Regions from separate parts of the Oryzomicrobium terrae genome, predicted to be linked through region 3. Evidence: predicted binding sites of a transcription regulator. Region 3 holds the regulator's gene; each other region holds the start of a gene.

Evidence for each region. The regulator sigma-54, encoded in region 3, starts transcription at its own class of promoters, with help from an activator protein. The targets are predictions, from matches to a motif close to TGGCACGCTTNCTGCTNA.
Region 1: fdnG (formate dehydrogenase-N subunit alpha) is a predicted target of sigma-54. The motif match lies at 2,725-2,742, and genes of this name have one in related genera.
Region 2: glnA (type I glutamate--ammonia ligase) is a predicted target of sigma-54. The motif match lies at 4,095-4,112, and genes of this name have one in related genera.
Region 4: OTERR_RS00325 (TorF family putative porin) is a predicted target of sigma-54. The motif match lies at 2,137-2,154, and genes of this name have one in related genera.

Annotation. Positions count from the first base shown of each region.
Region 1 covers NZ_CP022579.1:1,099,156-1,107,079, forward strand. Annotated here, with positions in the region: gene OTERR_RS05080 (HlyD/EmrA/EmrK family protein) at 1-1,083, shown strand, start outside; gene OTERR_RS05085 (DHA2 family efflux MFS transporter permease subunit) at 1,085-2,632, shown strand; gene fdnG (formate dehydrogenase-N subunit alpha) at 2,924-5,989, shown strand; gene fdxH (formate dehydrogenase subunit beta) at 6,000-6,902, shown strand; gene OTERR_RS05100 (formate dehydrogenase subunit gamma) at 6,899-7,525, shown strand; gene fdhE (formate dehydrogenase accessory protein FdhE) at 7,652-7,924, shown strand, end outside.
Region 2 covers NZ_CP022579.1:527,503-535,426, reverse strand. Annotated here, with positions in the region: gene gluQRS (tRNA glutamyl-Q(34) synthetase GluQRS) at 1-32, shown strand, start outside; gene clsB (cardiolipin synthase ClsB) at 87-1,268, opposite strand; gene OTERR_RS02420 (endonuclease/exonuclease/phosphatase family protein) at 1,280-1,972, opposite strand; gene nadA (quinolinate synthase NadA) at 2,143-3,252, opposite strand; gene OTERR_RS02410 (rhodanese-like domain-containing protein) at 3,273-3,725, opposite strand; gene glnA (type I glutamate--ammonia ligase) at 4,187-5,599, shown strand; gene OTERR_RS02400 (DUF4124 domain-containing protein) at 5,775-6,248, shown strand; gene glnL (nitrogen regulation protein NR(II)) at 6,287-7,408, shown strand; gene ntrC (nitrogen regulation protein NR(I)) at 7,485-7,924, shown strand, end outside.
Region 3 covers NZ_CP022579.1:3,464,914-3,472,837, forward strand. Annotated here, with positions in the region: gene OTERR_RS15660 (hypothetical protein) at 1-239, opposite strand, end outside; gene OTERR_RS15665 (UvrD-helicase domain-containing protein) at 406-2,421, opposite strand; gene recA (recombinase RecA) at 2,576-3,601, shown strand; gene recX (recombination regulator RecX) at 3,632-4,069, shown strand; gene lptB (LPS export ABC transporter ATP-binding protein) at 4,076-4,852, shown strand; gene OTERR_RS15685 (RNA polymerase factor sigma-54) at 4,932-6,428, shown strand; gene hpf (ribosome hibernation-promoting factor, HPF/YfiA family) at 6,441-6,761, shown strand; gene ptsN (PTS IIA-like nitrogen regulatory protein PtsN) at 7,017-7,502, shown strand; gene hprK (HPr(Ser) kinase/phosphatase) at 7,471-7,924, shown strand, end outside.
Region 4 covers NZ_CP022579.1:76,084-84,007, forward strand. Annotated here, with positions in the region: gene OTERR_RS00315 (ammonium transporter) at 1-854, opposite strand, end outside; gene glnK (P-II family nitrogen regulator) at 871-1,209, opposite strand; gene OTERR_RS00325 (TorF family putative porin) at 1,231-2,091, opposite strand; gene OTERR_RS00330 (accessory factor UbiK family protein) at 2,573-2,818, shown strand; gene OTERR_RS00335 (YceI family protein) at 2,885-3,445, shown strand; gene OTERR_RS00340 (YifB family Mg chelatase-like AAA ATPase) at 3,442-4,926, shown strand; gene OTERR_RS00345 (multidrug effflux MFS transporter) at 4,988-6,196, shown strand; gene OTERR_RS00350 (Flp family type IVb pilin) at 6,820-7,011, shown strand; gene OTERR_RS00355 (Flp family type IVb pilin) at 7,115-7,297, shown strand; gene OTERR_RS00365 (A24 family peptidase) at 7,667-7,924, shown strand, end outside.

The DNA of each region.
Region 1 (7,924 bases), 1.2 Mb from region 3:
ACCGACAACGCCTACGTGGCTGCCGATTCGGTGACCGTGGCGTCGCGCATTGCCGGCACGGTCCAGGCCGTGGCCGTGGGCGAGACCGACGGGGTGCAGCCCGGCCAGTGGCTGGTCCGCATCGACGACCGGGACGCCCGGGTGGCCCTGGCCCGGGCCCGGGCCGAACTCCTGGAAACGGTGCGTGACCTGGCCCAGTTGCGGGAACGGGAAAAGAGCCTGGGCGCCCAACTGGCGGCGCGCAACCTGGAGCTGGCCGAGTCCCGCGACAACCTGGCCCGGCGCGAGCCCCTGGCCGCCGACCGCACGGTGTCCGCCGAGGAACTGGCCCACGCCAAGTCGGCGGTACAACTGGCCGAAGCCCGCGCCCAATCCGCCGAACGCGAGCGTGCTGCGGTGAGCGCCGCCCTGGGCGAGGGCTCCCTGTCGGCCCACCCCCGGGTGGATGCGGCGGTGGCCCGCTACACCCAGGCAGCCCTGAATGCCTCCTACACCACCATCGCCGCTCCGCTGGCCGGGGTGGTGGCCAAGAAGGCGGTGCAGCCTGGCCAGGTGGTGGCTCCCAACCAGCCCCTGCTGACCCTGACCCCCCTGGGGGGCGCCTGGGTCGAGGCCAACTTCAAGGAAAGCCAGCTGAAGAATGTGCGCATCGGCCAGCCGGTGACCCTGGAAGCGGACGTCTACGGCAGCAGCGTCGAGTATGAAGGCACCGTGGTCGGTATCGGCGCCGGGACTGGCGCGGCCTTTGCCCTGCTGCCGGCGCAGAACGCCACCGGCAACTGGATCAAGGTGACCCAGCGAGTGCCGGTGCGTATCGCTCTCAAGCCCGATACCGTGGCCAAGTACCCGCTGCGGGTGGGGCTGTCGATGGACGTGACGGTCAACACCAAGGATCGTAGCGGCGCTCTGCTGCCCACCGCCAGCCCGGCCCAGGCGCCCCAGGCCGCGGCCAACGACGAGGCGGTGCTGAAGTCGGCCGAGGACGAGGCCCGGGGGTGGGTGCGTACGGCGCTGGGCGAATCCGCCGAGCGCGGTGAGCGCAACGTGTCGAGTGCCGCGCCAGCCGCGAAGGCGAAAGGCTGACATGGGGGCCGCCCACCACGATGACCGGCCGCCCCTGGAAGGGGCGGAACGCCGGCTCATCACCTTCTCCCTCTCTCTGGCGGTGTTCATGCAGGTGCTCGACACCACCATCGCTAACGTCGCCGTGCCCACCTTGGCCGGCGATCTGGGGGTGAGTGCCTCCCAGGGCACCTGGGTGATCACCTCCTTTGGCGTCGCCAACGCCATCGCCCTGCCGCTGACCGGCTGGCTGGCGCGGCGCTTCGGCGAGGTGCGCATGTTCACCCTGGCGACCCTGGCCTTCGTCGCCGCCTCGCTGCTGTGCGGCTTTTCCCAGAGCCTGGAATTCCTCATCTTCGCCCGGGTGTTGCAGGGGTTAGCCGCCGGGCCCATGTTCCCCCTGGCCCAGAGCCTCATGCTCGGCGCCTACCCGCCCCACCAGCGTGGCATGGCCATGGCCATCTCGATGATGGTGGCGGTGGTCGGGCCGATCGCCGGTCCCCTGCTCGGTGGCTGGATCACCGATAGCTTCCACTGGTCCTGGATCTTCTTCATCAACGTGCCCGTCGGCATCCTGGCCGTGGCCCTGTCCTGGCCGGTGCTGAAAGCCCGGGAAAGCCGCACCGCCCAGGTGCCTATCGACCGCATCGGCCTGGCCCTGCTGGTGATCGGCGTCGGCGCCCTGCAGCTGATGCTCGACAAGGGAAACGAGCTGGACTGGTTCGAATCCCCCGAGGTGATCGTTCTGGGCGTGATTGCCGCCCTGGGCCTGGCGCTGCTGGTGGTGTGGGAGCTGACCGACGAACACCCGGTGGTGGACCTGCGCCTGTTCGGCGAAGCCAACTTCGCCTTCGGCACCCTGGCCATCAGCCTCGGCTACATGACCTTCATGGGCGGGGTGGTGCTGTTCCCCCTGTGGTTGCAGACCACCCTGGGCTACACCGCCACCTGGGCCGGGATCGTGTCGGCACCCATCGGCGTGCTGCCGGTGATCCTGGCGCCCCTGATCGGCAAGAACATGGCTCGCCTAAACCTGCGCTGGGTGGTGACCCTGGCCTTTGCCGTATTCGCCTTCACCTTCTGGTGGCAGAGCCACCTGACGCCGGGCGTCGATCCCTGGCACCTGGCCCAGCCGCGCTTCGTCCAGGGCATTGCCCTGGCCTGCTTCTTCGCGCCGCTCACCACCATCATTGTCTCCCGGGTGCCGCCCGGCCACATGGCCTCGGCCATGGGCCTGGCCACCTTCCTGCGGGTGCTGGGGGGCAGCTTCGGCACCTCGCTGACGGTGGCCTACTGGGATCACAAGACGGCGGTACACCACTCGGAACTGGCCGAGCGCATGACCATCGCCAACGATCCCTTCAACAGTGCCCTGGCCGGTCTGCAAAGCCTGGGCATGAATGCAACCCAGGCTCTCGGCACGGTGGAGCGCCTGCTCAACCAGCAGGCAGTGACCAAGGCCACCCTGGATGCCTTCACCCTGGCGGCGCTGATGTTCGTCGGCTTGTCGCTGCTGGTCTGGCTGACCAAGCCGGTGAAGGCGGTGGGAGCGCCTCCGCCGATGGAATGAGAGAGCTGTACGGTTTTCGTTCTTGCCTCTCCCGTTGGCCCGCGTGGAAATTGCCGTTCCGCCGGGCCAACGGCGTTATTGCTCTCGTTATTTGTCAGGTTGTCTGCTAAGTTGCGATTAGGACAAAAAGTCACGCATTGCGACATTTTGTCTCGGACACTTTGTCCAGTAGTACCTATGATTCCGGCATCCGACTGATTTGTCGGTCTTTTGCCGGGGCGTGGTGGGCGGCACGGTTGTTGCAGTTGAGTGACTGTTTCATTCGTTGTTTACGACCCAAAAGGAGGGGAAATGCAACTCTCAAGGCGCCAGTTCTTCAAGGTCTGCGCCGCGGGTGTGAGCGGATCCTCCATGGCCGTGCTGGGCTTTTCGCCCACCGCCGCCGTGGCTGAGACCCGCCACTTCAAACTCGCCCGGACCACGGAGGTCCGCAACACCTGTCCGTATTGCTCGGTGGGTTGCGGCATCATCTTGTACAGCTTGGGGGATCGGGCCAAGAACGCCCACGCCGAGCTGATCCACATCGAAGGGGACCCGGATCACCCGGTGAACCGCGGCACCCTGTGCCCCAAGGGGGCCGGCCTGCTCGACTTCGTCAAGAGCAAGAACCGCCTGAAGTTCCCCGAAGTGCGCGAGGCCGGTTCCGATCAGTGGAAGCGCATCTCCTGGGACGAAGCGTTCACCCGCATCGCCAAGCTGATGAAGGCCGACCGGGATGCCAACTTCGTCGCCAAGACCGCTGACGGCTTGACCGTCAACCGCTGGCTGACCACCGGTTTCCTCGCCGCCTCCGCCTCCAGCAACGAATCCGGCTACCTGACCCACAAAGTGGTCCGTAGCCTGGGGATGCTCGCGTTCGACAATCAGGCTCGCGTTTGACACGGCCCCACGGTGGCAAGTCTTGCCCCGACGTTTGGCCGCGGCGCGATGACCAATCATTGGACGGACATCAAGAACGCTGACGTTGTGCTCATCATGGGCGGCAACGCCGCCGAGGCGCACCCCTGCGGTTTCAAGTGGGTGGTGGAAGCCAAGCAGCACAACAAAGCCAAGCTGGTGGTGGTGGACCCGCGCTTCAACCGCTCGGCGTCCCAGGCGGATTTCTACGCCCCCATCCGCACCGGCACCGACATCGCCTTCCTGGGCGGCGTCATCAACTATCTGATCGCCAACGACAAGATTCACCACGAATACGTCAAGTCGTACACCGACATGACCTTCATCGTGCGTGAGGACTACGCCTTCGAGAACGGCATCTTCTCCGGCTACGACGAGGCGAAGCGCAAGTACGACAAGAGCTCCTGGGAATACGAGATCGGCAAGGACGGCTACGTCGCCACCGACCCGACCCTCCAGCACCCGCGCTGCGTCTTCAACCTGATGAAGGCCCATTACTCCCGCTACACGCCGGAGATGGTGGAAAAGATCTGCGGCACGCCGAAGGACAAGTTCCTCAAGGTGTGCGAGATGATCAGTTCCACCTCGGCGCCGAACCGGGTGATGACCATCATGTACGCCCTGGGTTGGACCCAGCACTCCACCGGCTCCCAGATGATCCGGACCGGTGCCATGGTGCAACTGCTGCTGGGCAACATCGGCAAGGCGGGCGGCGGCATGAACGCCCTGCGCGGTCACTCCAACATCCAGGGCCTGACCGACCTGGGGCTGCTCTCCAACCTGCTGCCGGGCTACATGACCCTGGCCGGCGAGAAGGAGCAGGACTTCCAGGCCTACCTCAATGCCCGCACGCAGAAGCAGATGCGCCCGGGGCAGCTGAGCTACTGGCAGAACTTCCCCAAGTTCCTCGTCAGCAACCTCAAGGCCTGGTACGGCAACGCGGCGACCAAGGAAAACAACTACGCCTACGACTACCTGCCCAAGCTGGACAAGACCTACGACGTGCTGCAGGTCATGGAGCTGATGCACCAGGGCAAGATGACCGGCTACGTCGCCCAGGGCTTCAACCCCCTGGCCTCGTTCCCGAACAAGGCCAAGGTGGGCGCTGCCCTGGCCAAGCTCAAGTTCCTGGTAATCATCGACCCGTTGGCCACCGATACCTCCGAGTTCTGGAAGAACTACGGCGAGTTCAACAACGTGAACAGCGCCGAGATCCAGACCGAGGTGTTCCGCCTGCCCTCTACGTGTTTTGCCGAGGAAGACGGGTCCATCACCAACTCGGGCCGCTGGCTGCAGTGGCACTGGAAGGGCGCCGAGCCTCCGGGTGAAGCGCGTACCGACCAGGAAATCATGGCCGGCCTGTTCCTCAAGCTGAAGGAGATGTACAAGAAGGACGGCGGCGCTTTCCCCGACCCGATCCTCAACCTCACCTGGGGCTACAAGATTCCGGATTCCCCCAGCCCCGAGGAGTTGGCCAAGGAGTACAACGGCAAGGCGCTGACCGATCTGCTCGATCCCAAGGACTCGACCAAGGTGATCAAGAAGGCCGGCGAGTTGCTCGATGGCTTCGCCCAGTTGCGCGATGACGGCTCCACCGCCTGCGGTTGCTGGATCTTCTCCGGCGCCTGGACGGAAAAGGGCAACATGATGGCCCGCCGCGATAACTCCGATCCGTGGGGTAATGGCCAGACCCTCAACTGGTCCTTCGCCTGGCCGGCCAACCGTCGCATCATCTACAACCGCGCCTCCGCCGACCCCTCCGGCAAGCCCTTCGATCCGAAGCGCAAGCAGGTGTGGTGGGACGGCACCAAGTGGACCGGCTCCGACGTGCCCGACTTCAAGGTCGACTCGGCCCCCGAAGACGGCATGGGTCCCTTCATCATGAACCCCGAGGGCGTGGCCCGCTTCTTCGCCCGGGGCGGCATGAACGAAGGCCCGTTCCCCGAGCACTACGAGCCGTTCGAGTCGCCCCTCGAGGTGAACCTGATGCACCCGAACAACCCCAAGGCCCGCAACAATCCGGCTGCCCGGGTGTTCAAGGGCGACATGGAAGCGTTCGGCAAGGCCAAGGAGTTCCCCTACCCGGCGACCACCTACCGTCTCACCGAGCACTTCCACTACTGGACCAAGCAGGTGGAGTCCAACGCCGTGATCCAGCCGGAACAATTCGTCGAAATCGGCGAGGGCCTGGCCAAGGAGAAGGGCATCGTGGCCGGCGACCGCGTCAAGGTCAGCTCCAACCGCGGCTACATCAAGGCCGTGGCGGTGGTGACCAAGCGCATCATGCCGATCACGGTGGACGGCAAGACCGTGCATCAGGTGGGCATTCCCATCCACTGGGGCTTCAAGGGGGTGGCCAAGAACGGCTACATCGCCAACACCCTGACCCCGTTCGTGGGCGATGCCAACAGCCAGACGCCGGAATTCAAGTCGTTCCTGGTGAACGTCGAGAAGATCTGAGGAGACCGCCATGCCTTTGCAATCACTAGACATCGCGGCCCGTTCGGCGACCACCACACCGCCGCCCGGCATCCGCAAGACCCTCGAAGTCGCCAAGCTCATCGACGTCACCAAGTGCATCGGCTGCAAGGCCTGCCAAGTGGCGTGCATGCAGTGGAACGACATCCGTGACGAAGTGGGTGAGAACCACGGCACCTACGACAACCCCCGGGACCTCACCGCAAAATCCTGGACGGTGATGCGCTACAGCGAGGTCGAATCGCAGGAACGGGGCCTCGAGTGGCTGATCCGCAAGGACGGCTGCATGCACTGCGAGGACCCGGGCTGCCTCAAGGCCTGCCCGTCCCCCGGTGCCATCATCAAGTACGCCAACGGCATCGTCGATATGCAGCAGGAAAACTGCATCGGCTGCGGCTACTGCATCACCGGTTGCCCGTTCAACGTGCCGCGCATCTCCGAAAAGGACAACAAGGCGTACAAGTGCACCCTGTGTTCCGATCGGGTGGCGGTGGGCCTGGAGCCGGCCTGCGTCAAGGTCTGCCCCACCGGCTGTATTTCCTTCGGGTCCAAGGAGGACATGAAGGACATCGCCGAGGAGCGGGTGGTCGAGCTCAAGGAACGGGGCTACGGTAACGCCGGGTTGTACGACCCGCAAGGTGTGGGCGGCACCCACGTGATGTACGTGCTGCACCACGCCGACAAGCCGGAGCTGTACAACAACCTGCCGCCCGACCCGGCCATCAGCCCGATGGTTTCCCTGTGGAAGGGGGTCACCAAGCCCCTCGCCACCCTGGGCCTGGCCGCCGTGGCGATCGGTAGCCTCTTCCACTACGTCACCAAGGGCCCCAACGAGGTGTCCAAGGAAACGGAGAAGGAAGTCGAGAAGGAACTGGAAGAGGAGGGCAAGCAATGAAGCGCGATCCCAACGACCTGCAGCGTTACACCGCCTCCGAGCGGGCCAACCACTGGGTGGTGGGGATCAGCTTCATCCTGATCGCCCTGTCCGGCCTGGCGCTGTTCCACCCGGCCTTCTGGCCCCTGTCCATGCTGTTCGGCGGCGGCGTGTGGACCCGCATCATCCACCCCTTCCTCGGGGTGCTGATGGTGGTGTCCTTCGCCGCCATGGCGGTGCGCTTCTGGAAGCTCAACGTCATGACCCCGACCGATTGGGAGTGGCTCAAGCGGGCCAAGGAAATGGTCAACGGCGACGACCACAACATGCCGATCATGGGTAAGTACAACGGCGGTCAGAAGATGCTTTTCTGGGCGCTGGTGGTCTGCATGGCGCTGTTGTTCGTCTCCGGCATCCTGATCTGGCGCGCCTACTTCTCCGGGTTCTTCCCCGTGGGCGTGGTGCGTCTCGGGGCCGTGGTGCACGCGGCGGTGGCGGCGGTGATGATCGCCCTCATCTTCGTCCACGTGTATGCCGCCATCTGGGTCAAAGGCACCATCCGGGCCATGTGGTACGGTACCGTGACCCGCCCCTGGGCCAAGCAGCACCACCGTGCCTGGTACAAGGAAATGACCGGCAAGTAAGCCGCGCCGGTCGTGCCGCCTGCCGCCGGGGTTCCGCTGGCAGGCGGTTGTTTTTCCACCACGGCGCGGAGCTTCCGCGCCGTGGTGTTTTCCGACGATAACGATAGCGATCCCCGACACTCCGCCATGACTGCCCCGATCATCCCCATCAAGTCCGTTCTCTCGGCGGAAGAAATCGCCGCCCAGGGGGCGCCGGTCCCCGATACCCTGCGCCTGCCCGCTGCCGATCTGTTCGTCGCGCGGGCCGCTCGCCTCAAGTCCCTGGCCAATGGTCATGCCATGGCCGAATTCCTCAATTTCTGCGCCGGCCTGATCGATGCCCAGCAACAGGCCCTGGCTGCCCTGACCCCGGCGGCTCGCCCCGACGAGGCGCGCATCGCCCTGTGCCGCAGTCACGAC
Region 2 (7,924 bases), 590 kb from region 3:
ACAACATACCCGCGGAAAGGCGCGCGGAATAAGGCGCTCCAGACAGGCATCGTGAAGATGCCCGTCCTGCCTAGGGTTTCGCGGGGTCAGTAGCGGTCGCCCAAGCCAACCAGGGAGAGGCCGATGCGCACCATGTAGTAGGCCGTCCAGCGCAGCCCCCGGGCCACCAGGCCGAGGCGGCGCCAATCGTTGGCCCGCACCTCCCGGGCGTCCTCACCGAGGGCTTCGCCCAGACGCTCGCGCAGCTCCGCGGCGAACGGGCGGTCGTGCGCCACCACGTTGGCCTCCCGGGCGAGCAGCAGACTGAAGGGGTCCATGTTGGCCGAACCGACCGTGGCCCAAACGCCGTCCACCACGCCGACCTTGGCGTGGAGAAAGCTGGCCCGGTATTCGAAGATGCGCACCCCGGCCGCCAGCAGGGCGCCGTACAGGGCCTGGGTGGCATAGTGCTGCAGACGATATTCGACCCGCCCCTGGAGCAGCACGATCACGCTGACGCCGCGCTGCGCCGCATCCATCAAGGCATGGCGCAAGCGCCGGCCGGGCAGGAAATAGGCGTTGGCGATGACCACCTCCTGCTGCGCCGCGGCGATGGCCTCCAGGTAGGCCTCGGGAATGTCGCGGCGATGGCGCAGGTTGTCGCGGATCAGCAGCGCCGCCCGCTGGCCCTGCCCCGGCGCCGCCGTGGACGCAACGGGCGCGGGCGTATCCAACTGGCCGACCCGGTAGCGGTGGCGGAAGTTGGCCCAGACGACGATTTCCCACACCCGCACCATGGTGCCGCGCACCGCCGCGACCAGAGGCCCCTCGACCTGCACGGCGAAGTCGTAGCGCGGCGCGGTGTGGCCTGGCACATTGAAGTCACTCTCGATGTTGATGCCGCCGACGAAGGCCACCTGGCAGTCGATCACCGCCAGCTTGCGGTGCAGGCGGCGCAAGCGGTGGCGCTTGAGGCGGAAGCGGCCGCGCAGGCTGGCGATCTCGGGCCGATAGATGAGCACGCGCACACCGTCGGCCTGCATTTCCGGCGCCAAGGTGCGGGGGAATTCGCCGCCGCCGAAGCCATCCACCAGCACCTGCACCAGCACCCCGCGTTGCGCCGCCCGGGCCAGGGCGGCAGCCACGGCCCGGCCCACGTCGTCGTCGGCGAAGATGTAGCTTTCGAGGAAGATTTCCCGCTCCGCCGCGTCGATGGCGGCGAGCAGCGCGGGGAAGTATTCCACCCCGCATTGGAGGAGCTTCAGCCGGTTGTCGGGTTGAAACTCGATCGGCACCGCGGCTACCCGTTGGGCTGGAGCCGCGCGGCGAGCAGGGCGTGGTCGGAAATGCGCGACCAGGGCCGGCCGGCATGGACCCGGGCATCGGCCACCTGGAAACCGCGCACGTAGATGCGGTCGAGGCGGAACAGGGGCAGGGCCGCCGGGAAGCTGCGCGACGGTTTGCCCCGCCCCTGGTCGAAGGCCTCGTGCAGACCGAGGCGCTCGGCCAGCAGGGTGTTGGCCCGGTTGCGCCAGTCGTTGAAATCGCCGGCGATGATCAGGGGAGCGTCGGGCGGCACCAGTTCTTCGAGACGCCCGGCCAGCAGGTCGAGCTGGCGGCGGCGCGAGTGGCCGAGCAGCGAGAGGTGCACGCATACGCAGTGCAGCGAGCGCCCCTCCCAGGCGGGCACGGCGATCTCGCAGTGGAGCAAGCCGCGCCGCTCGAAGCGGTGATGGGTCACGTCCTGGTTGTGGGTGTGCACGATGGGAAAGCGGGACAGCACGGCGTTGCCGTGGTGGCCGTGGTCATAGACCACGTTGCGCCCGTAGGCCGCTTCCTGCCACATATCCTCGGCCAGGAACTCGTGCTGGGGCGCCGCCGGCCAGGCATCGTGACGCGCCTCGTGATGGCGGTGCTGGCCCTGCACCTCCTGCAGGAACAGGATGTCCGGCGCCAGGCCGCGCAGTTCCTGGCGCAACTCGTGGACCATCATGCGCCGGTTGAACTGGGAAAAGCCCTTGTGGATGTTGTAGGTGGCGATCGAAATCGGCGCCAGGCGCCCGCCCGCGCCGGCGGGCGTGGGGGTCACGGCACGATCGGCGGCAGGCAGCGGGCGCATGGGGGTCGCAGGCAACGATGGAGAGCTGTCGGGTCGCTCAGGACTCAGGACACCGCCAGCATGCGGTCCAGGGCCAGGCGCGCCAGTTCGGCTTCGTGGGCCGGCACTGAAATGCGGTTGACCACCTTGCCTTCCACCAGGTTTTCCAGGGTCCAGGCCAGGTGCTGGGGGTCGATGCGCTGCATGGTCGAGCACATGCAGATGGTGGTGGCCATGAACTGGACGATCTTGTCGTCCGGCGCCACTTCCCGGGCCAGCCGCTCCACCAGGTTGAGCTCGGTGCCCACCAGCCAGCGGGTGCCCTTGGGCGCTTCCTTGATGGTCTTGACGATGTGCTCGGTGGAGCCGACGTGGTCGGAAGCGGCGCACACCTCGAAGTTGCACTCCGGGTGGGCGATGACGATACCCTCCGGGTGCTTGGCGCGGAAAGCGTCGATGTGGCTCTTCTGGAACATCTGGTGCACCGAGCAGTGGCCCTTCCACAGCAGGATCTTGGCGTTCTTGATCTGCTCCGGGGTGAGGCCGCCGTACTCCAGGTCCGGATCCCACACCACCATGTCGATGAGGGGCATCCCCAGCTGGTGGCCGGTCCAGCGGCCCAGGTGCTGGTCGGGGAAGAACAGCACCTTGGGCCGGCGGGCGAAGGCCCATTCGGCGATGGTGCGGGCGTTCGACGAGGTGCACACGATGCCGCCGCGCTCGCCGCAGAAGGCCTTCAGGTCGGCCGCCGAGTTGATGTAGGTGACCGGGGTGACCTGGTTGGCCGGGTCCTCGCCGAGCACCTCGCCCAGTTCGCGCCAGGCCCGGGTGACCTTGGCCAGATTGGCCATGTCGGCCATGGAACAGCCGGCGGCCAGGTCGGGCAGGATGGCGATCTGGTTGGGCTTGGACATGATGTCCGCCACTTCGGCCATGAAGTGCACACCGCAGAAGACGATGTAGTCGCTCTCGGCCTGGGCGGCCAGGCGCGACAGCTTGAGGGAATCGCCGGTCAGGTCGGCGTGCTGGTACACGTCGGCCCGCTGGTAGTGGTGGCACAGCAGCACCGCCTTCTTGCCCAGCTTGGCCCGAGCGGCGCGGATGCGCTCTTCGCACTCGGCGTCGGACAGGGTGTTGTAACGGTCGAAGGAGGGGTTGAAGGCAATGGTTTGCATGTGAACTGTCGCTTCTTGGATTAGCTCTGTACCCAGGGGAGTCCGGCGTGGCGCCAGCCGCCGACGGTATTGCGCCGGCCGTCGGCGTTCTTGTCGCCTTCGAAGCCCTCCAGGATGTTGCACGCGCTGGTGTAGCCCGCGTTGGCCGCCGCCGTGGCCGCCGCATGGGAGCGGCCGCCGCTGCGGCAGAGGAAAAGCACCAGGGCTTCCCGATCCACTTCCCGTTTCAGGCGATCGAGAAAATGGGGGTTGCGCCCCCCGTCCGGGTAGAGGTTCCACTCGATCTCCACCGCACCGGGAACCCGCCCCACCCAGTCCCACTCGGCCTTGGTGCGCACATCCACCAACACCGCCCCGGGAGCCAGCTTCCACACCTCGTGGGCTTCCGCCGGGGTCAGGGAGCCGGCGTAGGGAAAATTCTGATCCTGGGCGCGGGTCTTGGCCAGCGCCAGCAATTCGTTCAAACGACCCATGGCAACCTCGCGGTTCAGTGAAAGTCATGGAAGTGGGACCGGCCCGCGTCCGGGTGGTTGCGCCACCCGGGGCAAACCCATCGGGCCCGGTCCGCTACCGTTCTGCCTGCCGGTTTTCCCTAGATGAGGGCGCCACGGCAAGCGAACAAGGGGGAGGCAAGTATAAATCAGCACCTCGTCCGTGCGGCCCCGGCATCCCGGGCCGCGATACTGCCCCATGGTGCGATTTGGTGCAGAATGCGCGCGCCAATCGCTTTTGCACCATTTTGGTGCACCAAAACCAAACGCCGCACCGTTGTAGTGCGCGATCTGCAAGCCCCTGCGTGGGGTTTCTGTTATGGCACAATGGCGTGGCTTAGCCGGCCGCACTGGCACAAAAAGTGCTCGTTACGCCCCGCAAACGAAATCCCGGATTCCTGTATTCTGCCGGCCACCGGCACCTTGCTTAGGAGATGTAGCACATGACGACCCCCCAGGACGTGATCAAGATGGTCAAGGAAAACGACGTTAAATTCGTCGATTTCCGCTTCACCGATACCCGTGGCAAGGAACAGCACGTCGGCGTGCCCATCAGCCACTTCGACGAGAGCAAGTTCGAAGAAGGCCACGCCTTCGACGGCTCCTCCATCGCTGGCTGGAAAGGCATCCAGGCTTCCGACATGCTGCTGATGCCGGACGCCGACACCGCCTACATCGACCCCTTCTTCGACGAAACCACCCTGGTGCTGACCTGTGACGTGGTGGAACCGGCCGACGGCAAGGGCTACGACCGCGACCCCCGCTCCATCGCCAAGCGCGCCGAGGCCTACCTGAAGTCCTCCGGCATCGGCGACACCGCCTTCTTCGGCCCGGAACCCGAGTTCTTCATCTTCGACTCGATCGAGTGGAAGACCGACATGTCCGGCACCTACTGCAAGATTTCCTCCGAAGAGGCCCCCTGGTCCTCCGACGACAAGTCCGAAGGCGGCAACGCCGGCCACCGCCCCGCGGTGAAGGGCGGCTACTTCCCGGTTCCCCCGGTTGACCGTCTCAACGACATCCGCGCCGCCATGTGCCTGGCTCTGGAATCCCTGGGCGTGCCCGTGGAAGTGCACCACCACGAAGTGGCCACCGCCGGTCAGTGCGAAATCGGCACCAAGTTCTCCACCCTGGTGAAGCGCGCCGACTGGACCCAAATCCAGAAGTACGTGATCCACAACGTGGCCTACCAGTACGGCAAGACCGCCACCTTCATGCCCAAGCCCCTGGTTGGCGACAATGGTTCCGGCATGCACGTGCACCAGTCCATCTGGAAGGACGGCCAGAACCTGTTCGCCGGTAACGGCTACGCCGGCCTGTCCGAAATGGCCCTGTACTACATCGGCGGCATCATCAAGCACGCCCGTGCCCTGAACGCGATCACCAACCCGCTGATCAACTCCTACAAGCGCCTGGTGCCCCACTTCGAAGCCCCGGTGAAGCTGGCCTACTCCGCCAAGAACCGCTCCGCCTCGATCCGCGTGCCCCACGTGGCCTCCACCAAGGCCCGCCGTATCGAAACCCGCTTCCCGGATCCGGGTGCCAACCCCTACCTGTGCTTCGCTGCCCTGCTGATGGCCGGTCTGGACGGTATCCAGAACAAGATCCACCCGGGCGAGCCTGCGGACAAGAACCTGTACGATCTGCCGCCGGAAGAAGACGCCAAGATCCCGACCGTCTGCCACAGCCTGGATCAGGCGCTGGAAGCCCTGGACCAGGACCGCGAGTTCCTGACCCGCGGCGGTGTGTTCTCCAACGACTGGATCGATGCTTACATCGCCCTGAAGATGGAAGAAGTGACCAAGCTGCGCATGGCGGTCCACCCCCTGGAGTTCGAGCTGTACTACTCCATCTAAGCGATCGCGCGACCGCAGAATGAAGAAGGGACGGGGCAACCCGTCCCTTTTTTCTTGGGCGGGCGCTGCGCTCATGACACGCCGGAGTACATGGCCTACCATCGATCCGCACCGGCTCCCGGTTGCCCCCGCTCCGCATCGCCCCTACACTTGCCCCATGCGTAACGAGGCCCCCATGAAATCTGCGTCCCTGCTCCTTTCCGCCGCCCTGCTGCTTGCCGCCGGCAGCGCCCAGGCCCAGATCTTCCGCTGCACCGATACGGAGGGAAACACCGTCATCTCCAACGTGCAGCAAGGCAAGAATTGCAAGAAAGTGGCCACCGACCCGGTGTCCACCCTGCCCGCGCCGCCCAAGCCGAGCGCCGCCGCCCCGCGCACGCCCTCCCCGGCCGGCTTCCCCCGGGTCGACGACGCCACGCAAAAATCCCGGGACGGGGACCGTCGCCGCATCCTCGAACAGGAACTGGCCAGCGAGCAAAAGAGCCTGGAAGAAGCGCGCAAGGAGCTGGCCGAACAGGAAGGCATCCGCAACGGCGACGAACGCAACTACCAGAAGGTGCTCGACCGCCTGCAGCCCTACAAGGACAAGGTGCAACTGCACGAGCGCAACATCGAGGCCATTCGCAAGGAAACGGCCAACCTGCGCTAAGGCGCACGGGTGGCGCGCTCCTTGCTCCGGCTCGGGACATGACCTCCACCACGACGCCCTCCACCGCCGCCGCGGCACTCAACGCCATCGAACCTCTCCCCACCTTTCCCGGCCTCGACCTGCTGTCGGCCGCCGTCCTCGTCCTCGACGGCGAGTGCCGGGTTTGCTACGCCAACCCGGCGGCGGAAAACCTGCTCGCCCTCTCCCACCGCGCCCTGCTCGGGCGCCCCCTGGGCTCCGCATTGCAATTCGGCGCCGGCCTGCAGGCAGCCTTCGCCAACGCCATCGCCAACAACTGGGGCTATACCGGGCAGAACATCGAGGTGAAGCGCGAGGGTCGGGAAACCCTGCACGTGGACTGTACCGTCACCCCGGTGGAGCCCCCCGCCAACCTCCCCCCCGCCCGCCTGCTCGTGGAATTGCGCCCCATCGACCAGCAGCTCAAGGCGCACCGGGAAGAACGCTTGATCGAGCAGCAGATCGCCAACCGGGAGTTGATCCGTAACCTGGCCCACGAGATCAAGAACCCCCTGGGCGGCATCCGCGGCGCCGCCCAGCTGCTCGAACGGGAACTGGTGGACCTGCCCAACGCCCCGGCCCTCAAGGAATACACCCAGGTCATCATCAAGGAGGCGGACCGCCTCCAGGATCTGATGCAGCGCCTGCTCTCGCCCCACCGGCCGATGCAGCCGGGGCCGACCAACATCCACGAAATCCTGGAACGGGTGCGCAGCCTGCTGCTGGCCGAGTACCCGGGCGGCCTGACGGTTCGGCGCGACTACGACACCAGCCTGCCGGAGGTGGTGGCCGACCGGGAACAGCTGATCCAGGCCCACCTCAACATCGCCCGCAATGCCGCCCAGGCCATGGATGGCCAGGGCGAGATCGTGCTGCGCACCCGGGCGATCCGCCAGGTCACCCTGGCCAAGAAGCGCTACCGCCTGGCCATTGAAGTACAGATCATCGACAACGGTCCGGGCATTCCCGACGCCATCCGCGAAAAGATGTTCTACCCCCTGGTCTCGGGCCGGGAAGGTGGCTCGGGCCTGGGCCTGACCCTGGCGCAAAGCTTCATCCAGCAGCACCAAGGCACCATCGAATGCGACAGCCGCCCCGGCCAGACCCGCTTCACCCTGTGCCTGCCGGTGGAAGAAGCCTGAACGACGGCGCGACGCGGCCCCTGGCAAGCTCCTTGCATTGCAGCCATGGACCTCTAACAAAATCAGGGAAGACCCCATGAAACCTGTCTGGATCGTCGACGACGACCGTTCCATCCGCTGGGTGCTGGAAAAGGCCCTGGCCCGGGAATCTATCGCCTTCCGCAGCTTCGCTTCGGCCAACGAAGTACTCACCGAACTCGACCGGGGTGCCGAACCGCCCCAGGTGCTGCTCTCCGACATCCGCATGCCTGGGGCCTCGGGCCTGGACCTGCTGACCCGCATCAAGGACACCTGGCCTGGCCTGCCGGTGATCATCATGACGGCCTACTCGGACCTGGAGTCGGCAGTGGCAGCCTTTCAGGGCGGCGCCTTCGAATACCTGCCCAAGCCCTTCGACGTGGACCAGGCGATCGAACTGATCCGCCGGGCCGTGGATGAGTCGATGCACCAAAGCGGTGCAGACGAGGAACCCAGCCTGACGCCGGAGATACTCGGTACCGCCCCGTCGATGCAGGA
Region 3 (7,924 bases):
GCAGCGGTTTCACCGGCGGGCTTGGCTTCCTTGCCCTCGGCCTTGTGGGCCTTCTTGGCGTGGTGCTTTTCCACCTTCTTCTCGACCTTGGGAGCACCTTCTTCCTTCTTCACTTCCGGCTTGGCGGCGGCTTCGGCCTTCACCGGGGCTGCCGGGGTAGCAGGTGCAGCAGCCGGAGCCTGGGCGAAAGCGGCGGCAGCGAACAGGGAAGCAACGGTAGCGGCAACGATCTTCAGCATGATGAAACTCCTTGAACGGGCACAACGTTAGTAGCGAAAGGCACTGCTTGAAGTCCGGCCCGGGCGGCGCTTGGTTCACCGCGCCGGGCCTTGAGTGCATTAACGCTGCCGCTGACGAATTCGATGTCAGCAGCCACGTGACAAGGCGTTTCAACTTGTAATCGGGCTAACTGCCGCTCCCCGGGCCCGGGCCGCCACCGGCGAGCATGGCCTTGAGGTTGCCGAAGCGCTTTTTCACTTCCTGCTTTTCCGGCGGGGCCGATTGCTTGCCGCCGGAGATGCGCAGGTCCTCCTTGCCCATTTCCTCGATGAAGCGGGACGGTTCGCAGGGAATCCACTCCTTGGCCTGCTTGCGCCGCTCGCAATAGGACAGATGCAGGCTGCGCTGGGCCCGGGTGATGCCCACATACATCAGGCGGCGCTCTTCCTCCAGCTTGTCCGGGGCGGTGGATTCGCGGTGGGGCAGGATGCCCTCCTCCACCCCGACCAGGAAGACGTGCTTGTACTCCAGCCCTTTCGAGGCGTGCAGGGTGGACAGTTGCACTGCGTCGATCTCGCCACCGTCGGCATTCTTCTTTTCCAGCATGTTGATCAGGGCGATGGTCTGGGTCAGCTCCACCAGGGTCTTGCCATCCTCGTCGCCCTTCTTGGTCAGCCAGGCGGCGAATTCCTGGACGTTGGCCCATTTGGATTCGGCCGCGCGGGCCTCTTCATGGTCGAACAGCCAGCGCTCGTAGCCGATGGCGGCGAGCAGGTCGGCCAGCACCGGCCCGGCCGGTTCCTTCTTGGCGCGCCATTCGAGACGGTTCATGAACTCGCCGAATTCGAGCAGGGGCTCGAGCTGGCGGGCACCGACGCGTTGGGCGAAGCCTTCCTCGAACAGGGCGGCGAACAGCGAGATGTGCCGCTCGCCGGCGTAGCGCCCGAGCACTTCCAGGGTCGAGGTACCGACGCCGCGCTTGGGCGTGGTCACGGCGCGGATGAAGGCCGGGTCGTCGTCGCTGTTGGCCAGCAGGCGCAGGTAGCTGGTGATGTCCTTGATCTCGGCCTTGTCGAAGAAGGACTGGCCGCCGGAGATCAGGTAGGGGATGCGGGCGTCGCGCAGGTACTGCTCGATAGTGCGGGCCTGGTGGTTGCTGCGATAGAGGATGGCGTAGTCGGCGAAGCGGGTGCGGTTCTCGAACTTGTGCGCCTGCAGGCGCATCACCACCGATTCACCCTCGTGCTCGTTGTCCTTGCACACGGTGACGGTGATCGGGTCGCCGATGCCCAGGTCGGACCACAGGGTCTTGTCGAACAGCTTCTCGTTATGGGCGATCAGGGTATTGGCGGCCTTGAGGATACGCACCGTGGAGCGGTAGTTCTGCTCCAGCTTGATCACCTTCAACTTGGGGAAATCCCGGGGTAGGCCGCGCAGGTTCTCGATGTCGGCACCACGCCAGCCGTAGATGGCCTGGTCGTCGTCGCCCACGGCGGTGAACATCGCCCGGGGGCCGGTGAGCAGCTTCAGCAGCCGGTACTGGCAGGCGTTGGTGTCCTGGTACTCGTCCACCAGCAGGTAGCGCAGCTTGTTCTGCCAGCGCTCGCAGACGTCCGGGTGTTCTTCGAACAAGCGCACCGGCAGGCCGATCAGGTCGTCGAAGTCCATGGCCTGGTAGGCCTTCAGGGTCGCTTCGTAATCCCGGTAGACCCGGGCAGCCAGGGCCTCGGTCTCGCCCTGGGCAACGCTGACGGCGGCGTCGGGGCTGACCAGGGCGTTCTTCCAACTGGAAATCTGGCTCTGCACCGCCCGCACCACCTTCTTGTCCACCGTCTTGGTCAGCTCGCCAACCAGGCCGAAGCAGTCGGTGGCATCGAGGATGGAAAACCCCGGCTTGTAGCCAAGCGCCCGGCATTCCTGGCGTAGCAGGCGCATGCCCAGGGAGTGGAAAGTGGAAATGAGCGGCGACGGACCGCTGCGGTGGGTGAGCAGGGAGCCCACCCGCTCTTCCATTTCCCGCGCCGCCTTGTTGGTGAAGGTGATGGCGGCGATGGAGGCGGGCGGGAAGTCGCAGTCCTCGATCAGGTAGGCGATCTTCTGAGTGATCACCCGGGTCTTGCCCGAGCCGGCGCCAGCCAGGACCAGCAGGGGGCCGTCGAGGTAGCGGATCGCTTCGCGCTGGGGAGGATTGAGTTCAGCCATGACAAAACAGCGCGCCCCGCGATGAGCGGGGCGCCGAAAAAGCAAAGCGCCATTTTAGCCCAGCCCCCGCGCCATGCTGCGGCAATGGGCGGGGCCCGAGAGGGATCGGCCGGTTTGTGCAATAATCGGGCCATTCTTGCAAAGGACTTGCGACATGGACGAAAACAAAGCCAAAGCCCTGACGGCCGCCCTGGCCCAGATCGAAAAGCAATTCGGCAAAGGCTCCATCATGAAGATGGGCGAAACCGAGGTGGATCAAGGCCTCCAGGTGGTTTCCACCGGCTCCCTCGGCCTCGACATCGCCCTGGGCGTCGGCGGCCTGCCGCGCGGTCGCGTGGTCGAGATCTACGGCCCGGAATCCTCCGGCAAGACCACCCTGACCCTGCAGGTCGTGGCCGAAATGCAAAAGATGGGAGGCGTGGCCGCCTTCATCGACGCCGAGCACGCCCTGGACCCTCAGTACGCGCAAAAGCTCGGGGTCAAGATCGGCGACCTGCTGATTTCCCAACCCGACACCGGTGAGCAGGCCCTGGAGATCGCCGACATGCTGGTGCGCTCCGGCGGCGTAGACGTGATCATCATCGACTCGGTGGCCGCCCTGGTGCCCAAGGCCGAAATCGAAGGCGAGATGGGCGATTCCCTGCCCGGCCTGCACGCCCGCCTAATGAGCCAGGCCCTGCGCAAGCTCACCGCCAACATCAAGAAGACCAACACCCTGGTGATCTTCATCAACCAGATCCGCATGAAGATCGGCGTGATGTTTGGCTCCCCGGAAACCACCACCGGCGGCAACGCGCTCAAGTTCTACGCCTCGGTGCGCCTCGATATCCGCCGCATCGGCGGCATCAAGAAGGGCGATGAGGTAATCGGCAACGAGACCAAGGTCAAAGTGGTGAAGAACAAGGTCTCGCCCCCGTTCCGCGAAGCCATCTTCGACATCCTCTACGGCGAAGGCATTTCCCGGGAAGGCGAGATCATCGACATGGGCGTGGCCCACAAGATCGTCGAGAAGTCCGGCGCCTGGTATGCCTACAACGGCGAGAAGATCGGCCAGGGCAAGGACAACGTGCGCGAGTACCTGCGTCAGCACCCGGAAATGGCCGCCGAGATCGAAGCCAAGGTGCGCGCTGCCGTCGGCGTGGCCTCGCCCACCGGCGTCGCGGCGCCGGCCGAAGCGTAAGGCGGGTTGCGGGGGAGAATGCGCGCGCCGGTGGAACGCACCCTGCGGGAACGGGCGCTCTCCCTGCTCACCCGGCGCGAGCATGCCCGGGCCGAACTGGCGCGCAAGCTGGCGCCCCACGCCGAAAGTAGCGAGGAGCTGGAGCGGCTGCTCGACGAGTTAGCCGCCCGCAAACTGCTGTCCGACAGCCGTTACGCCGAAATGCGCGTCACCGTACGGGCCGGTCGCTACGGCGATCAGCGTCTCCGCCAGGAACTGGCGGCGGTCGGCGTCGATGAAGACACCATCGCCACCGCCCTGGAAAGTACCGACGACGAGCTGTCCCGGGCCCGCTCGGTCTGGCTGAAGAAATTCGGCACCCCTGCCGCGGACGCGGCGGCACGGGCCAAACAAATGCGTTTCCTCGCCCAGCGGGGTTTTTCCATGGAGATCATCCGCCGCGTACTACGTGGCCTCGATGATGAATAAAACCGCATGAAAGCTGCCACCCTGTCCCCTGCCGAGACGGCCTCGCCGGTGCCGCCCAGCCACAGCCGCCTGTCCGCCCACAACCTGAAGAAGCGCTACAAGAAGCGCACTGTGGTTCATGACGTCTCCTTCGACGTGGCCAGTGGCGAGGTAGTGGGTCTGCTCGGCCCTAACGGCGCAGGCAAGACCACCTGTTTCTACATGGTGGTGGGCCTGGTGGCCGCCGACGGCGGCGAGGTTTACCTGGACGAGGCCCGCCTAACCCACCAGCCGATCCACCAGCGCGCCCACCAGGGGCTCTCCTACCTGCCCCAGGAAGCCTCGGTATTCCGCAAGCTGAACGTGGCCGAGAATATTCAGGCGGTGCTGGAACTGCAGAACCTGCCGGAAGACGAGGTGAAGAACCGCCTCGAATCCCTGCTCGACGAACTGCACATCGGCCACTTGCGCGGCACCCTGGCGGTGGCCCTGTCCGGCGGCGAGCGGCGCCGCGTCGAGATCGCCCGGGCCCTGGCCACCAACCCGCGCTTCGTGCTGCTCGACGAGCCCTTCGCCGGGGTGGACCCGATCGCCGTGCTTGAAATCCAGAAGATCATCCGCTTCCTCAAGGCCCGCGGCATCGGCGTGCTGATCACCGACCACAACGTGCGCGAGACCCTGGGCATTTGCGACCGGGCCTATATCATCAACGAAGGACGGGTACTGGCAGCCGGCCGCCCCGACGAGATCGTGCACAACGAAGAAGTGCGCAAGGTCTACTTGGGCGAGCACTTCCGCCTGTAACGGTCCGCGCCATGCTCCTGTTTCACCTCCCCCGCCGCATCGCTGCGCCGCCCCGCCGGGCGGCCTGCTGCCGTAGCCGATGAAACCCAGCCTCCAGCTCAAGCTCTCGCAACACCTGGCGCTCACGCCCCAGTTGCAGCAGTCGATCAAGCTGCTGCAACTGTCGACCCTCGAGCTGAACCAGGAGATCGAGCATTACCTGCTGGAAAATCCGCTACTGGAACGGGAGGACGATTACGAGCCCAGCCCCCCCCCGACCGATGCCGGCTTCGCCGACGCCCCGGGTGGCGCCCTGCCGAACGACCGGGACGAAGCGGACGCCCGTGGCGAGCGTGAGGAGGCGGCGGACCCTGGCGATAGCAACGAATTCAGCGCCGAGAACAACGCCGAAGGTAGCCTCGACGACGGCTGGTTCGCCGAAGGCAGCTACCCGAGCGGCAGTCGCGACAACGATGGCGACGACGAGGGAGATGGCCAGGACATCCAGGCCGCCACTACCAGTCTGAAGGAACACCTGACCTGGCAGTTGGGGCTGATCCCCCTGTCCGACCGGGACCGCAGCCTGGCCTGTTTCCTGGTCGAGGCCCTCGACGACGACGGCTACCTCGACCAGTCCCTGGAAGAACTGGGGGAAGCACTGCCCGCCGAACTGGAGGTCGAGCCGGAAGAGCTGGAGATCGCCCTCAAGCACATCCACAACCTGGAGCCGACCGGGGTGGGGGCCCGCAGCCCTCAGGAATGCCTGGCATTGCAACTCAAGGCGCGTCCCGCCGAACCGCTGCGCAACCTGGCCCTGACCCTGGTGGAAAAATACTTGGACCTGCTGGCCAGCCGCGACTTCACCCGGCTGAAGCGCCAACTGGGCTGCGACGACGATACCCTGAAGGCGGTGCAAACCCTGATCATGGGCCTCAACCCCCGCCCCGGGGCCCAGTACGCGCCCCTGGAAACCCGCTACATCGTGCCCGATGTCATCGTGCGCAAGGTGCGCAACCAGTGGGTGGCGAGCATCAACCCGGACGCCTTCCCGCGCCTGCGGGTCAACCGCCTCTACGCCGACCTGCTGCAGAAGCACCGCACCCGCGGCGACGGTGGCGGCATGTCCGGCCAGTTGCAGGAAGCGCGCTGGCTGATCAAAAACGTGCAGCAGCGCTTCGACACCATCCTGCGCGTCTCCCAGGCCATCGTGGACCGGCAGCGCGCCTTCTTCGACCACGGCGAGGTGGCGATGCGCCCCCTGGTGCTGCGCGAGATCGCCGAGATCCTCGATCTGCACGAATCCACCGTCTCCCGGGTGACCACCCAGAAGTACATGGCCTCGCCCCGGGGCATCTTCGAACTGAAATATTTTTTCGGTAGCCACGTGGCCACCGATACCGGTGGCGCTTGCTCGGCCACCGCCATCCGCGCCCTCATCAAGCAATTGGTGGGGTCGGAAAACGCCAAGAAACCCCTCTCGGATAATCAAATTGCCGATATTCTCGGACAGCAGGGCATTGTCGTAGCCCGCCGGACGATAGCAAAATACAGAGAGGGGATGGGCATTCCAGCGGCCAATCTCCGTAAGTCCCTCTAAAGGAGTAGAACCATGAATCTGCAGATCAGTGGGCATCACCTGGAAGTCACCCCGGCGATCCGTGAATATGTGACCGGCAAACTGGACCGCGTCATCCGTCACTTCGACAACGTGATCGACGTGAGCGTGATCCTGTCGGTCGAGAAGCTGAAGCAAAAGGCCGAAGTGACCGTCCACGTACGCGGCAAGGACATCTTCGTCGAAAGCGAAGATACCGATCTGTATGCCGCAGTCGACAGCCTGATCGACAAGCTGGACCGCCAGATCATCAAGCACAAGCAGAAAATCCAGGATCATCACCGCGACGAGAAGAACATCCCCGTCGCCGAGTGATCTAATCTTGCGGATCGGCCAGGCCCCGACGGGGCCGGCCGTCTGTTCCCTCACGGGCCTTTTTCACGCTTCCGGCAAGCTTTTCGCCCCCGTCAGCGCAACCTTCCGGAAATCCTGTATCCTCCCGGCCACATTGCGTGGTTGGTGCCCAAACGCCCCGGCCCGCTTTCCTTTCCCGGCCCGCCCCGTATTCACAGCCACCGTACTATCCCGTGTGCTCGGGCAGGCTCATTCAACGTCTCCGTGGATCATCCTATGGAGCTCATCGCTAAACTTCTCCCTCCTGAAAACGTCGTCCTGGACCTGGAAGCCACCAGCAAGAAACGGGTCTTTGAACAGGCGGGCATTCTTTTCGAAAACCAGCACGGGGTTGCCCGCGCCACGGTGTTCGACAGCCTGTTCGCCCGGGAAAAGCTCGGTTCGACCGGCCTCGGCCAGGGTGTCGCCATTCCCCACGGCCGCATCAAGGGCCTCAAGGAAGCCGTTGGTGCCTTCCTGCGCCTGACGGCGCCGGTGCCCTTCGATGCGCCCGACGGCAAACCGGTGAACCTGGTGTTCGTGCTCCTGGTGCCGGAACAGGCCACCGAGCAGCACCTGCAGATCCTCTCCGAACTGGCCCAGCGCTTCTCCGACCGGGGCTTCCGCGAGCAGCTGGCGAGCGGCAGCGATCCGGCCGCCCTGCGCGACCTGTTCATCCACGGGGCCTCCCATGCGCCAGATCAGCATCGCGCAGCTGTTTGAGGATCACCGCGACAAGCTCGACCTGACCTGGGTTGCCGCCAGCGGCGCCAAGCGCCATCTCGAACTCAAGGAACGGGGCAACTACGGGGCCGACGTGGTCGGCCACCTCAACCTGATCCACCCGGAGCGCCTGCAGGTGTTCGGCCTGGCCGAGCGGGAATGGTCGCTGCGGGTCGCCCCCCAGCGCCTCAAACAGCAGGTGGACGACCTGATCGCCGCTCACCCCCCCGCCATCATCATTGCCGACGGACTGGAAGTCCTGCCCACCATCCAGGAGGCCTGCGAGGCCACCGGCACGCCCCTGTTCGCCACGCCCAAGCCATGCTCGGCAGTGATCGACCTGCTGCGCATCTACCTGTCGCGCCGCCTGGCCGACACGGTGGCGGTGCATGGCGTGTTCATGGACGTGCTCGGCATGGGCG
Region 4 (7,924 bases), 140 kb from region 3:
GCCATGGATTCACGGCCGTAGCCAACCCGCTTGCCCACCAGGAAGGCCCCCACCAGGCCGGCCACGGCGGCGTTGATGTGCACCACGGTGCCGCCGGCGAAGTCCAGCGCGCCCTTCTGGAAGAGGAAGCCGGCGGTGGCGTTGAGCTTGTCCGCCGAGGCGGCGTCGAGGTAGCCGTCCGGACCCGCCCAGTACCACACCATGTGCGCCATCGGCAGGTAGGCCAGGGTGAACCAGATCACCATGAACAGCAGCACCGCGGAGAACTTGATGCGCTCGGCGAAGGCGCCGACGATCAGGCCGCAGGTGATGCAGGCGAAGGCCCCCTGGAAGGCGATGTACACCATCTCGGGGATGGCCACGCCCTTGCTGAAGGTGGCGGCCAGGCTATCCGGGGTGACGCCCTTGAGGAACAGCTTGTCGAGGCTGCCGAAGAAGGCGTTGCCCTCGGTAAAGGCGATCGAGTAGCCGTAGATCACCCACAGCACAGTGATCAGCGAGAAGACCATGAACACCTGCATGAGCACGGAGAGCATGTTCTTCGAGCGCACCAGGCCGCCGTAGAAGAGGGCCAGGCCGGGGATCGACATCAGCATCACCAGGGCGGTGCAGACCATCACCCAGGCGGTGTCGCCTTTGTTCACCGTGGGGGCCGGTGCGGCCTCTGCGGCGGGGGCTTCCGCCGCCGGAGCGGCGGCAGGTGCGGGAGCCGCCGCGGCCGGTGCCGCTGCTGCGGGAGCGGTGACGGCCGGGGTGGCGGAGGCCGGCTTGTCGTCGGCGAAGGCCGGAGCGGTGAACGCCACCGTTCCGACCAGGGCCAGGGCGAGGCCGAGACGTGCAAAGAGCCGTTTCATCATGGGACTCCCTCGGTTAGAGCGCGTCTTCACCGGTTTCACCGGTGCGGATGCGGATCACTTGTTCAAGCGGGAAGACGAAGATCTTGCCGTCGCCGATCTTGCCGGTGCAGGCAGACTTCTCGATGGCTTCCACCACCTGGTCGAGGATCTCGTCGCGCACGGCGGCTTCGATCTTGACCTTGGGCAGGAAATCGACCACGTACTCGGCACCCCGGTACAGCTCGGTGTGCCCCTTTTGCCGGCCGAAGCCTTTGACCTCGGTCACGGTGATGCCCTGCACGCCGACGGCGGCGAGGGCTTCCCGGACCTCGTCAAGCTTGAACGGCTTGATGATGGCGGTGACCAGTTTCATGTCGTGCCTCTGCGGAGAAAGTTAGAACGTACGGGAAACGGACAGGACGGCGATGCCCTTGCCGGCGTTGTGCTTGCTGGAGCTCACGTTGCCGTCGGTATCGATGCTCTTGGCGAAGCAGTAGGGATTCACGCCGACACCGGAGCAGCTGCCCTTGGCGTTGGTGCCGACGTAGGAGGCACCCACCACCCAGCCGCTGAGATCCTTGGTCACGCCGACCTTCCAGTCGGTGTAGTCGCCGTTGTGCACATTCTTGAAGTACAGCTGGCCGACGTGGGCGTTGACGCCCCAGCCGTCGCCCAGGTCGTAGTTGGCCGACAGGTCGAGGTACGACGTGCCGGCAGTGCTACGGCCGGTGGCGGCGCCGCTGGCGTTGATGCCCTTGGCAGCGAAGTAGTCGTCGATGGCGTAGGAGTACTTCAATGTCACGAACTTCCAGGAGCCGGCCACGTACAGTTCCTTGTTGGTGACGGTTTCACCACCGGTTTTGCCGACCAGGGGGCCTTTGCCGGAGCCCGGGTAGTAGTACAGCAGGGCGCCCAGGTCGACGCCGAAGTCGCCAAAGGTTTGCTTCCAGCCGCCGTAGAAGTCCATTTCCAGATTGCCGCCGGGGAAGCCGGCGCCGGAGGCGACGTTGGAGTTCCAGTTACCCACGTAGAAGCCGCTGGCATGGGAGTAGTCGAAACCGCCTTGCAGCGCCGGCTGGCCGTAGGTCTGATCGATGCCGCGGAACCGGTAGCTGGAGAACAGGCCGACGTTGGCGGTCAGGGTGTGCGGGCTGGCGGGCTCGGCGCTGGCCTCGGGAGCGGCGGATTGGGCGAAGGCCGGCAGGGCGCTCAGGCCGAGGGAGGCGACGGCGATGGCAAGAAGGGTTTTACGCATGTTGGACTCCTTTGTCTCAGCAAATGAAAAAACTACATCGCCGTAAAAGCAGCCACCGTGCCAACCAAAAATATATCTAATAATTAAATGGTTACAAGGTTGCATTGCTGGTGCAAGAAAGGATTCGCACCGTTGCAGCGCGAACATATTGGCATACGCACCATCCCGGTGCGAGTGCTTTATGGCGCAGATGAATAACGCTGCACGGGAAAAGCACGATGCGGGGGATGGGTATGCTGAACCTCTGTGACGGGAGCAATCCGCAACCGGCACCATTCAATTCGGCAGGGTCGGGGTGAATGCTGGCAGGCGCAGGAGATAGTCGCCCAGGACGCGTAAAAGAGAGATCAAGATCCGACGGGTCGCTATCAACACAACGTTATGGCGAAGCACCGGCCAAGGCGGGGTGTGGCCGAGACGGCAAGGCCCCTGTGCTACACTCGATCGGAGATAGGCTACAGCTCATTTCAAGGACATCGTCATGATTGACCCGAAGGCTTTCGAAGAGTTCTCCAACCGCATGAGTGCCCTGTTGGCGGCCTCGCCCGCTGCGGATATTGAAAAGAACGTGCGCAGCATGATGAGTGGCTTCTTTGCCAAGCTGGATCTGGTGACCCGGGAGGAATTCGATATCCAGACCCAGGTGCTGGCCAAGACCCGGGAAAAGCTTGAGACCCTGGAAGCCCGGGTCGGCGAGCTGGAAAAGCAGCTGGGCGGCAAGAGCTGAGGTGATGTGATGAGACCGGGGCACGCGTCGGGCTGTGTGCGCCAGACAGGCCGCTGGCCCGGCGTCGTGCTCGCCTTGCTCCTGCCTGGGGCATTGCCCGCCGTCGCGGCACCGGAGCGCTTCACCGTCGATCCGACCCACACCTTTCCCCAATTCGAAGTCAGTCACCTGGGCTTTTCCCTGCAACGCGGGCGCTTCAACCAGACCCGGGGCAGCGTACTGCTCGACCGGGAGGCCCGGCGGGGCGAGGTGGCGATCACGATCGACGCGGCTAGCGTCGATACCGGGCTGGAGGCCCTGGAAAAGGTGCTGCGCGGCGACGACTTCTTCCAGGTCGAGCGCTACCCCACCCTGACCTTCCGCAGCCGTCAGCTCTATTTCCGCGACGACCTGCCGGTGGGCTTGGAAGGGGATCTGACCCTGCGTGGCGTGACCCGCCCCGTCTCCCTGATCATTACCCAGTTCCGCTGCGGCACCCAGCCGCTCACCCGTCAGACGGTTTGCGGCGCCAATGTTCGAGGCAGTCTGCGCCGCTCCGATTTCGGCATGAATGCCTTTCTCCCCTTCGTGGGTGACGAGGTGGCGCTCGAAATCCAGATCGAAGCCACCCGCGATCCGGCGCCATGAGCCTGGCCCAGGTCCACAGTCGCGCCTTGGCCGGCGTGGCCGCCCCGCCCGTGATGGTGGAAGTCCACGTGGCCAACGGCCTACCCGCCTTCTCCCTGGTCGGCCTGCCTGAAGCCGAGGTCCGCGAAGCTCGGGACCGGGTCCGCGCCGCCCTGCTGACGGCCGGTTTCGATTTTCCCGCCCGTCGGCTCACCGTGAATCTGGCGCCTGCCGACCTGCCCAAGGATTCCGGCCGCTTCGACCTGCCGATTGCCATTGGCCTGCTGGCGGCCACCGGACAATTGCCCACCACCGCCCTGGCCGGGGTGGAACTGGCCGGTGAGCTTTCTCTTTCCGGCGAATTGCGCCCGGTGCGCGGCGGCCTGTCGATGGCTCTGGCGGCCCGTGATGCCGGCCGGGCATTGATCCTGCCCAGTGCGTCGGCGACGGAGGCGGCGCTCGCACCCAAGGGGAATGTGCTGGGTGCCACGACGCTGGCGGCGGTATGCGCCCATCTGACCGGGCAGACGCCCCTGGCCGCACCCGCGGTGGAGGCCATCCCGACCCCTGGCTATCCCGATTTATCCGATGTGAAAGGGCAGGCCGGCGCCCGCCGGGCGCTGGAAATCGCTGCCGCTGGTGCCCATGCGTTGCTGCTGGTCGGGCCGCCGGGTACCGGCAAGTCGATGTTGGCCGCCCGGCTGCAGGGCATCCTGCCGCCCTTGAGCGAAGAGGAGGCCCTCGAATCGGCCGCCCTGCTTTCGGTCGCCGGCCTGTTCGATCCAGCCGCCTTCGGTCGGCGTGTCCAGCGTAGCCCGCACCATTCCGCTTCGGCGCCGGCCCTGGTCGGGGGGGGCAATGACGCCCGCCCCGGGGAAATCTCCCTGGCCCATGCCGGCGTGCTGTTTCTCGACGAGTTGCCGGAATTCGACCGGCGCGTCCTCGAATCCCTGCGCGAGCCCTTGGAATCCGGGCGTATCCAGGTTTCCCGGGTCGGTCGGCGGGCCGATTACCCCGCCCGTTTTCGCCTGGTGGCGGCCATGAATCCCTGCCCCTGCGGCTACTTGGGGCACCCGCAGCGGCCCTGCCGCTGCACGCCCGATCAGGTCGCCCGCTACCGGGGACGGTTGTCCGGCCCCTTGCTCGATCGGCTCGACCTGCAGGTCGAGGTGCCGGCCCTGTCCGCCACCGAGTTGGCCAACGCTCGGCCGGGCGAGAGCAGTGCCGCGGTTGCCGGCCGGGTGGCCCAGGCCCACCAGCGGGCCCTGGATCGCCAGGGGTGCGTCAATGCGCGCCTCGAGGGCGCGGCCCTGGAGCAGCATGCCCGGCCAGATGCCGCCGGCGCCGCGCTGCTGGCCCAGGCGGTGGAGCGGCTCGCCCTGTCCCCCCGGGCCTACCACCGGGTGCTGCGGGTTGCGCGTACCATTGCCGACTTGGCCGGGTCTCGGACCCTGGCCCCCGGCCACCTCGCCGAAGCCCTCGCTTTGCGCCCGGGCGGCTGACGCCGTCTCCCTGTCTTCTTCTATGCCGCAGCGGTTTCATGCCGTTCCGGATCGACTACCTATGCCGTCTTCACCTTCCGTGACACCGCCTCGGGGGCTGGCCCTGCTGCTGGCAGCCATGGCCGCCCTCGGCCCGTTTTCCATCGACGCCTACCTGCCGTCGTTCCATGCCATTGGGAGCGAGTTGGGCGCCGGTGAGCTGGCGGTACAGCAGACGCTGACCTACTACCTGGCGCCTTTTGCCCTGATGACCCTGTGGCACGGCGCCTTGTCCGACGCCTATGGGCGCAAGCGGGTGGTACTCGCCGGCTTCGCCCTGTTTGCCCTGGCCTCGGTGCTCTGCGCCCTGGCGCCCCGCATCGAGGTGCTGTGGCTGGGACGCTTGCTGCAGGGCGTGACGGCGGGAGCCGGCATCGTCATCTCCCGGGCGCTGATCCGGGATCTCTTCGATGGGGCTCAGGCCCAGAAGCTGATGGCCCACGTGGCCATCATGTTCGCCCTGGCGCCGGCGGTGGCCCCGGTGATCGGCGGCTGGCTCGAAACCCTGCTGGGCTGGCGGGCGGTCTTCGTCTTCCTCGCCGGCTTTGCCCTGGCGCTGCTGGTGCTGTGCTGGCGCTACCTGCCCGAAACCCTGCCGCACCATCAGCGTCAGCCGTTCTCCGCCGGCTATTTGCTCCGCGCCTATCGACAGGCTTTTACCCAGCCGGCGTTCATGAGCGCATGCCTGGGGATTGGTTTCTTCTTCATGGGCTTCTTCGTCTATGTGCTCTCCGCCCCGGTGTTCCTGATGCAGCACCTGGGGTTGGGCGAGACCCAGTTCTACTGGCTGTTTGGCCCGGGCATGGGGGGCTTAATGATCGGGTCGTGGCTATCCGGTCGCCTGGCCGGGCGGCGCAGCCCGCGCCAGTTGCTGACCCTGGCCATGACGGTGATGGGGGCCGCCACCCTGCTCAATCTGGCCGTCTGTCTGTGGTTGCCGCCTGGTGTCCCGCAGAACGTGCTGGCGATCGGCCTCTATACGGTGGGCATGTCGGTGTCGATGCCGGTGCTGACCCTGCTTGCCCTGGATATCTTTCCGACCCAGCGTGGCCTGGCGGCGTCGGTCCAGTCCTTCGTCCAGTCGGCCATCAACTCCCTGGCCTCCATCGCCTTCGTGCCCTTCCTCTGGGCCGCCCCGCTCCACCTGACGTGGGGCCAGGGGACCATGTTCCTGGCGGGGGGGCTGATGGTGGCCCTGTACTTCCGCCATGAGCGTCGGCAGGCGGCATAGCCCGCAGCCGCCTCTGTTCGTGCGCTGATCTCCTCGTTCGCACACTCTGTCACGGCATACCGCGTCCCGAAGGCAGGGGGGACTATCCCATTTGGGCACGCTGCTACCGTTTAGTCGGTAAACCTGCACGCCTGTCGCCTTGACGAAACGCCCCCCTACCCCCTGCCTCTAACTGAACACAGACCCTTCGCCAGATGGGGTTATTTGCTGGCGTGTGACGCATTTGGGGCGTGCGCTGGGGAGAGGACAAAAGCATCAAAACGAACAACATGTTGATGACCTTGCTGGCCGTGATGCGTTTTAAATTGGCTGGCGGGTACGAACGTAAAAATTAATTGTTGTATTTGCTAACGATATGAATTTGAACGGATAGTTCATGTTTGTACGTTGATTTGCGTTGTTTTTGCGTTTTTGCTATAGAACAGCTTATTTCTTTTAAGTAATTAGCAGTTCAAGACCGTTAAAAATTTCCTTGTCGATGATTTTTGCCGATCTATAAAAGAAATACGGGAGTCTGCTGATGTTTTTTGCATTCCCCGGTGTCATCCGTGATGCATACAAGCTCGGGGATGAACAGCTCTCTCATAGCTTTGTTGCTCTGTCATCTGTTCAAGGAGTCGGTCATGAAAAAGTTTGCCTACGAATTTCAGCGCTTCCTGCGTGACGAAGAAGGTGTCACCGCCATTGAATACGGCTTGATCGCAGCCCTGATCGCCATCGCGATCATCGTTGGGGCCTCGCTGGCGGGGACCAACCTCAATAACTTGTTCTCACGGATCGGTCGCTGCCTGGCCAACCCCAGCGCGGCTTGCTGAGCGCGATGCAACCGGTGCCGTGGAGCATTCCGTGGCACCGGGTTGCGGGGGTGAAGTCGATCTACGCACTAGTTGAGATGGGAGGTCAGTCATGAACGGGTTTATGCACACCAGACTCCAGGACTTCCTGCGAGATGAAGAAGGGGTGACGGCCATCGAGTACGGTCTGATCGCTGCCTTGATCGCCATCGCCATTATCGTCGGCGCATCCTTGGCGGGGACGAACCTCAATGCTCTCTTCAACCGCATCGGGGCGTGTTTGTCCAATCCGTCGAGCGCTTGCTGAGTTCGTGCCAGGGGTATGAATGCGGCACCTCCCAGTGCCGCAGAAAGCGGGGGAGTCATGGGGGTCTCTTGCGGAGGAGCGTTGCGACGGTTCCGTGACCTGCTCGTGGAAGAACAAGGCGTCACCGGGACCGAGTACGCACTGGTGGCTTGGTTGATCGCCATTGCTCTAATCGTTGCCCTGCTCTTTGCCGGGGGGTCCGTCGCAACCTTGTGGACCAACTTGGGCAACTGCGTGGCCTCGTTCGGCACAAGCTGCTCGCTCTAAAAACCATATCGCCATTACACCGACGGCAGCGATGAGCCGGGGAGGGGAAGTTGCGCCCGGAAATTCCTGCAGCCGCTGCTAGATGTGCAGGGGGAGAAAAAAATGGCGCACCCGCTCTTCATCCAGGACGGCTTCCTGGTCGTTGCCGACGGCGCCTGGTTTATCGAGTTTCGCCTGGTGCTCCTGGCCGGTTTCGTGCTGGCCGCCGCCGTGGGCGACCTGCACCGTCGGCGCATTTCCAACCGTCTGATCCTGTGCGGTTTGGCCGTGGCCTTCCTCTGGCACCTTTTCTATCCCTATGACCTGGGCTGGCTGCGTGGTCTGGCCGGACTGGCGGCCGGCATCGGGATATTGCTGCCC